Regions from separate parts of the Staphylococcus arlettae genome, predicted to be linked through region 1. Evidence: riboswitches for the same ligand, from Rfam matches in the RefSeq annotation. Region 1 holds a riboswitch; the other holds the start of a gene.
The links. Region 1 has a riboswitch for FMN ahead of ribD (bifunctional diaminohydroxyphosphoribosylaminopyrimidine deaminase/5-amino-6-(5-phosphoribosylamino)uracil reductase RibD). Riboswitches for the same ligand answer to the same signal wherever they lie in the genome.
Positions count from the first base shown of each region.

Region 2: linked by a shared signal. The riboswitch ahead of MUA37_RS06740 (ECF transporter S component) and the one ahead of ribD (bifunctional diaminohydroxyphosphoribosylaminopyrimidine deaminase/5-amino-6-(5-phosphoribosylamino)uracil reductase RibD) in region 1 are both predicted to bind FMN.

Region 1 covers NZ_CP094803.1:1,094,046-1,097,478, forward strand. Annotated here, with positions in the region: gene MUA37_RS05355 (FAD/NAD(P)-binding protein) at 1-1,294, shown strand, start outside; FMN riboswitch at 1,423-1,555, shown strand; gene ribD (bifunctional diaminohydroxyphosphoribosylaminopyrimidine deaminase/5-amino-6-(5-phosphoribosylamino)uracil reductase RibD) at 1,711-2,754, shown strand; gene ribE (riboflavin synthase) at 2,761-3,393, shown strand; gene MUA37_RS05370 (bifunctional 3,4-dihydroxy-2-butanone-4-phosphate synthase/GTP cyclohydrolase II) at 3,408-3,433, shown strand, end outside.
Region 2 covers NZ_CP094803.1:1,382,929-1,386,361, forward strand. Annotated here, with positions in the region: gene MUA37_RS06735 (cell wall metabolism sensor histidine kinase WalK) at 1-1,608, shown strand, start outside; FMN riboswitch at 1,687-1,823, shown strand; gene MUA37_RS06740 (ECF transporter S component) at 1,894-2,439, shown strand; gene MUA37_RS06745 (ferredoxin) at 2,831-3,079, opposite strand; gene MUA37_RS06750 (helix-turn-helix domain-containing protein) at 3,190-3,433, shown strand, end outside.

The DNA of each region.
Region 1 (3,433 bases):
GTCTATTAATATCGAAAATCAACGAGAATTTTTCGATTGGTATCAACAACAAAATGTTTTTAAATTTGATAATCCAGAATATTTGCCGAGATTTATTTTTGGCCATTATATGAAGTCTTATTTAAACTATTATTTAAATCAATTTGACAATATTAATAAAATTTCAGAAAAGGTTGAGGAAGTATTTATTAATTCAGATATTGGAGATACACAAGTTTCATATAGCGTGTGTACTAGTATGGATATGACAAGTTGTCGAACTTATGATTGCGTATTTTTAACAATTGGAACATTGTCTTATCACGATCCATATAATTTAAAAGGCACAAGCGGTTATATTCAAACTCCGTATCCAACGTATAACACCTTAGATGAAGTGAAAGACACAGATAACATTGCAGTGATTGGAACTGGTTTAGCTAGTTTAGATGTAATACGCTACGTAGCTGAACACCATCCTAATTTACCTTTAACAGTGACTAGTAGAAGTGCAAAATTACCGCGTGTGCGTGGCAATATGCCAGAATTGCAATTTCAATACATTACACCTGAAAATTTTAATACTATTAAAAAACGACATTTTGGAAATATGCCGTTAACAGAGGCGATAGCATTATTTAAACAAGAATGTGCACATTTTGGTATTTCCTTAACTGAACTATTGAGCAAAGAAAATCGCACCCACGTAGAACAACTCCAATTTGATTTAACGCATGCTGAGGAATTAGGTACGTTACAAAGTTTACTCGAAGGAATTAAAGAAAATATGAATTGGATTTGGAATAGTTTTAATCGACAAGATCAAGAACAGTTTTTAAATCATTATCAACATATACTCAAAGAAAATTCTAATCCGATGCCTCCGAGAACAGCTGAATTACTTATTGCTGAGATTGAGAATCACAACATAGTGATTAAAGCTAATTTACAAAATATTACATATGATGGGCAACATTTTTGTATATCATATGGTGAAGACAAGAACAATTGTGAATACTATGATGTCATTATTAATGCTACTGGCTCAAAGTCACATTTATCTGAATTAGATGGGGATGATCAACTCGTGCTAAATTTAGAAAATAGGCAAGTAATACAAGCCCATCCTTTAGGTGGTATTCAAATAGTGCCAGAGACTAACCAAGTAATTAGTCCTAGATATGGCACATTACACCATATGTTTGCATTAGGCCAACTTACAAATGGCATTAACCAATCACGAAATGGCGTTAATATGATAGTTAAACAAGCAGTAGATGTTGTGAAGTTGCTTCTACAGCAATCGAAAGCATAGCTTGTAAAAATAAAAAATAAACCCGACTTTAATAATATGGATTGTTTTTACTGTATAAATAGTGTATTATAATTTATGTAACTTAACATAAAGTTACTTGACTCAAACATCATTAACAATTTCATACGTAATTCTTTCGGGGCAAGGTGAAATTCCTAACCGGCAGTATAAAAGCCTGCGACCCATAAATGTTTAGCATTTATGGCTGATCTAGTTTGATTCTAGAGCCGACAGTTAAAGTCTGGATGGGAGAAAGAATGAAGATATAACACAACACTACTATAGTGTTTATTTGGTCATGCCATTTTACGATAGAGGTATGTCATTATTTAAGTTACACAAATGTTATATAAATATATCCCGCACCTGAAAACTCATGTTTTTCAGGTGCGTTTTTTTATTTAAGAGGTGATAAATTGAGTCAATTTTTAAATTATGCAATAAATTTAGCACACATGGTACAAGGTCAAACAGGAGTCAATCCACCTGTAGGAGCCGTAGTTGTACGTGATGGTCGAATTGTTGGCTTAGGCGCACATTTGCAACATGGTGATAAACATGCTGAAGTTCAAGCTTTGGAAATGGCCAAAGACCTAGCCAAAGATGCAACGATTTATGTGTCATTAGAACCATGTACTCACTTTGGCACTACACCGCCATGTGTTAATAAAATTATAGAATATGGAATTACTAAAGTTGTTTATGCGATGAAAGATACTACATTAACCTCAAATTGTGATGAAATTTTAACTAATGCAGGTATTGATGTGGACTATCGCTTTCAAGAAGATGCAGAAAATTTATATAAAGATTTTTTTACAGCTAAAAATGAACAACTTCCTGAAGTAACTGTAAAGGTGTCTTGTAGTTTAGATGGTAAGCAAGCTACGGATAGCGCACAAAGTAAGTGGATTACTAACAAACAGGTTAAGCAAGATGTTTTTAATTTGAGACATCGACATGATGCGGTACTGACAGGTAGAAATACTATTGAACATGATAATCCACAATACACTACACGTATTGAGAATGGTAAAAATCCTATTAAAGTTATTTTATCTAAATCAGGTACGATTGATATGGGGTTAGATATTTTTACAGATCCACAATCTAAAGTATGGATTTATACAGAAAATAATAAATTGTGTTCACAAACATCTAATGTAGAAGTAATAGTTCTCGATGATTGTTCCTTAAATAATATTTTAAGTGATTTATATCAAAGAGGTATTGGTAAATTGCTAGTAGAAGCTGGTCCGACCGTGACGTCTGAGTTTCTCCAATCTAGCTTGGTAAATGAACTCATCTTATATTATGCCCCGAAAATTATAGGTGGTTCTGGTAAGTATCAATTTTATCAAACAGATAATGTTCTTGAATTATCAGATATTCCGAATTTTGAAATTGTTAATTCTGAGTTGCTTGAGCAAAATATCAAATTAGAACTGCGAAAGAAGTGAGCAAAGATGTTTACTGGAATTGTTGAAGAAGTCGGTACAATCGAACGTAGTCAAAGTAGTAATGCTGTAGTTGAATTAACTATCACATGTCAAACTATCCTTGAAGATATGCACATTGGAGATTCCATTAGTGTAAATGGTGCATGTTTGACAGTTACTGACTTTACTAACCACGGTTTTACTGTTCAAGTAATTGAAGGTACAGAAGCAAAGACGTATTTAAATCAACTGAAACAAGGTAAGGAAGTAAACTTAGAACGTGCGATGAGTGGACAGGGTCGTTTTGGTGGACATTTTGTCTTAGGACATGTTGACGAAGTAGCGACAATTACACGCATACAAACGTCTGATAATTCAAAAATAGTGTCAATCAAGCCACCGAGTCACATACTTGATGAGATGGTACAGCAGGGTTCAATCGCTGTTGATGGTGTAAGTTTGACAGTTTTCAAACTGGGTGACAAAGAATTCGATATTCATTTAATCCCTGAAACAAGAAAATCAACGATCTTGAATGATAAACGAGTTGGTGATTATGTGCATTTGGAGACTGATATGCTATTCAAGTATGTGCATAAAATAGTTGGTAAGCAATCAACAACTTTAACTGCAGATAAATTAAAAGCTTTCGGTTTTTAAAGGAGGGGCATACTATGCAATTAAATCGAATTGAAGAAGC
Region 2 (3,433 bases), 290 kb from region 1:
GAGGACGCTAAACAAATTAGCCAACTTGTCGCAGATTCCGATAATAAAGACATTGCTATTGAACATAGTCGCAAGTTAATTGAAGGACCAGTGGGCTTAATTATTATGCCTGATAAAGACAAAGCACAATCCAATAAAAATCAAATCAAAAAACAAATGTATGAAATTATACAAACAGACAAAGACTATCAACAAGTATTTGATGACGGTAAACAAAAATCTGAACATATTAATATTACCGTTAATGGAAAACAACGTACTTATGTGCTTATTGGCTATCCAACTCAGCATATTTATGGCCAGTCGGACAGTAAATATAGCGGTGTATTCATCTATCAAGACTTAAAAAGTATAGAAGAAACAAATAATGCTATTACTGTCATTATTCTTATTATTGCTGTTATTTTTCTTGCTATTACTACTGTCTTTGCATTCTTTTTATCTTCAAGAATCACTGAGCCATTAAGACAGTTACAAACACAAGCACTTAAAGTATCACAAGGCGAGTATACCCAAACGCCTCCAGTAAATTCCAAAGATGAAATAGGCGAGCTATCACGCGCATTCAACACAATGAGTTCTGAAATTCGACAACATATCGAGGCCTTATCATCTTCCAAAAATATTAGAGATAGTCTCATTAACTCTATGGTTGAGGGTGTTTTAGGTTTTAATGATAAACGAGAAGTTATTCTGTCTAATGAAATGGCTCGAGATATTATTCACTCTATGGATGAATACAGCTCAGAAAAACTAGATCAACAAAATGAGCGAACATTAAGAAATAAAACGACACAATTTGAAGAATATGAAATTAACACCCGTTATTTTGTTATAATAATGAGTTATATTGAACAAATTCAACCTGATGGCCGCAGTGGTATCGTTGCTATTATTCGTGATATGACTAATGAGCATAATTTAGATCAAATGAAAAAAGATTTTATCGCTAATGTATCACACGAATTACGAACACCAATCTCACTGCTTCAAGGTTATACTGAGTCCATAGTCGACGGTATCGTAACTGAACCTGAAGAAATTAAAGAGTCATTATCTATTGTATTGGATGAAACTAATCGTTTAAACAGATTAGTCAATGAGTTGTTAAATGTTGCACGTATGGATGCAGAAGGTTTAACAGTCGAAAAAGAGCTACATTCTATAGATGAGTTATTAGAAAAAATGCAACAAAAATATAAACAACAAGCAATTGATTTGCAATTAGAAATGTATTTAAATGCTAACACTGGTGGTCAATATTGGTTATTTGATTTAGATCGAATTGAACAAGTACTGACAAACTTAATTGACAATGCTACTCGTTACACTGAATCAGGTGATGTTATTACTATTAATTATGGCGAAACTGACACTGAAGATATCTTATATATCAATGATTCAGGTACAGGTATCGCACCTGAACATTTAAACCAAGTATTCGATCGATTTTATAAAGTTGATACATCTAGAAAGCGTGGTAAACAAGGTACTGGTTTAGGCTTATTTATTTGTAAAATGATTATCGAAGAACATGGTGGTAACATATCAGTAAAAAGCGAACTAGGCGTTGGAACAACGTTTATCATTAAATTACCTAAAGCATAATTAATTATTAATCTATCTTGAGCAATAGTATTGTTTTTAACCGAGTAATAAGCTATGATATATCTATAAAATTTGTATATTCATCTTCGGGGTAGGGTGCAAATCCCAACCGGCAGTAATCAAAGCCTGCGACCCATATTGTTGTTTTTAGACAATATGGCTGATCTAGTGAAAATCTAGAGCCGACAGTAAAGTCTGGATGGGAGAAGATGGAGGATTTAGGCATTTTATTTAGCATTTTTCCTCCTATTCGAAGTAAGATGAATGGAAGGAGAAAACTAAATAATGCGTAATAATCAAAAAAAGCTTATCACTATAAGTATGTTAAGTGCGGTAGCGTTTATTTTAACTTTTTTAAAGTTTCCTATACCATTTCTGCCACCGTATTTAACATTAGATATAAGTGATGTACCTGCACTATTAGCAACTTTCACACTTGGACCTGTAGCAGGTATCATTGTAGAGTTTGTTAAAAATTTACTTAATTTCTTATTTAATATTGGGGATCCAATTGGTCCTATGGCAAACTTTTTTGCAGCAACATCATTTTTAGTGGTTGCTTATCTTGTAGCTAAAAATAAACATAATACTAAATCCTTAATTATTGGATTAATCAGTGGCACAATTGCTATGACGATAGTCTTAAGTATACTCAATTACTTTGTATTGTTGCCACTATATGGCATGATAATGAATTTAACAGACATTATGCATAATTTGAAAATTATTATTGTTTCTGGTGTTATACCATTCAATATTATTAAAGGTATTGTAATTTCAATTATCTTTATCTTATTATATCGTCGTCTTAGTAAAGTGATAGAATCATAAAAAGTGCACGGGATATAAATATTTCTGACTAAAAAATAAACGTCAATTTCTATTAAGAAGATATAGAAATTGACGTTTATTTTAGTTTTATGAAATTTTCTAGCTCGCTGTACTATTTTCTTTCGTATATATATTACCATTTAGGAACACCAAATTTTACTTTATGGTATTGATTTTGAAATGTGCTGACGCCCTGAGGAATAGTATAAGTGAGAGACTACAGGCTCGAACCATACCCTAGGCAAGCATGCACGGTCAAAATCGTAGGTTTTAAATATAAGAGGAGACTGGAACGAATCAATGTTGTCCCAGCCTCCTCTTATTTTGAGAATAAGGATTTACGTCCCATTCTCAATTCTTACCGTGATTGTCAATCGTCATCAACAAGCACTTATTCAAATTTTAAAGCATCCCCATCAAATGGTTCCTCTTCAATTTTAATAGAATCTGTTGGACAACCTTCCAATGCATCTTCCATATCTTCATATAATTCTTCAGGCACTTGCGCTGTGCCTTGGTTGTCATCAAGTATAACATATGCTATACCTTCGTCATCGTAGTCATATATATCAGGGGCAGCGGCGCCACATGCACCACATGCTATACATGTATCCATATCTACTATCGTATATTTAGCCATTTCTTTCGCCTCCTTTGACAAAAATGCTACAATAATATCATACCTAATATTGTAATCATCCCATTTATTTTTTTCAAATGTTTTTGTTTAATAAATAAGAGGAGTAAAACATGTATAATATATTAAATTTTGTGCATTCGCAAGCACATGATTACAAAACTCAAAAAAGCATATTTAATATTATCACAGGCAAAAAGTCTCATCAAACCTTTTTTGATGCTTCTAGCCAACATCTACTATCATTTTATCATAGTTTACCCAACTTAAAATATCAGTCATTCGAGCGAATTTTAACGGAAACTAATGATAATCATACTAATTTAACATTAAAGTGCAACAATAAGCATACCTATG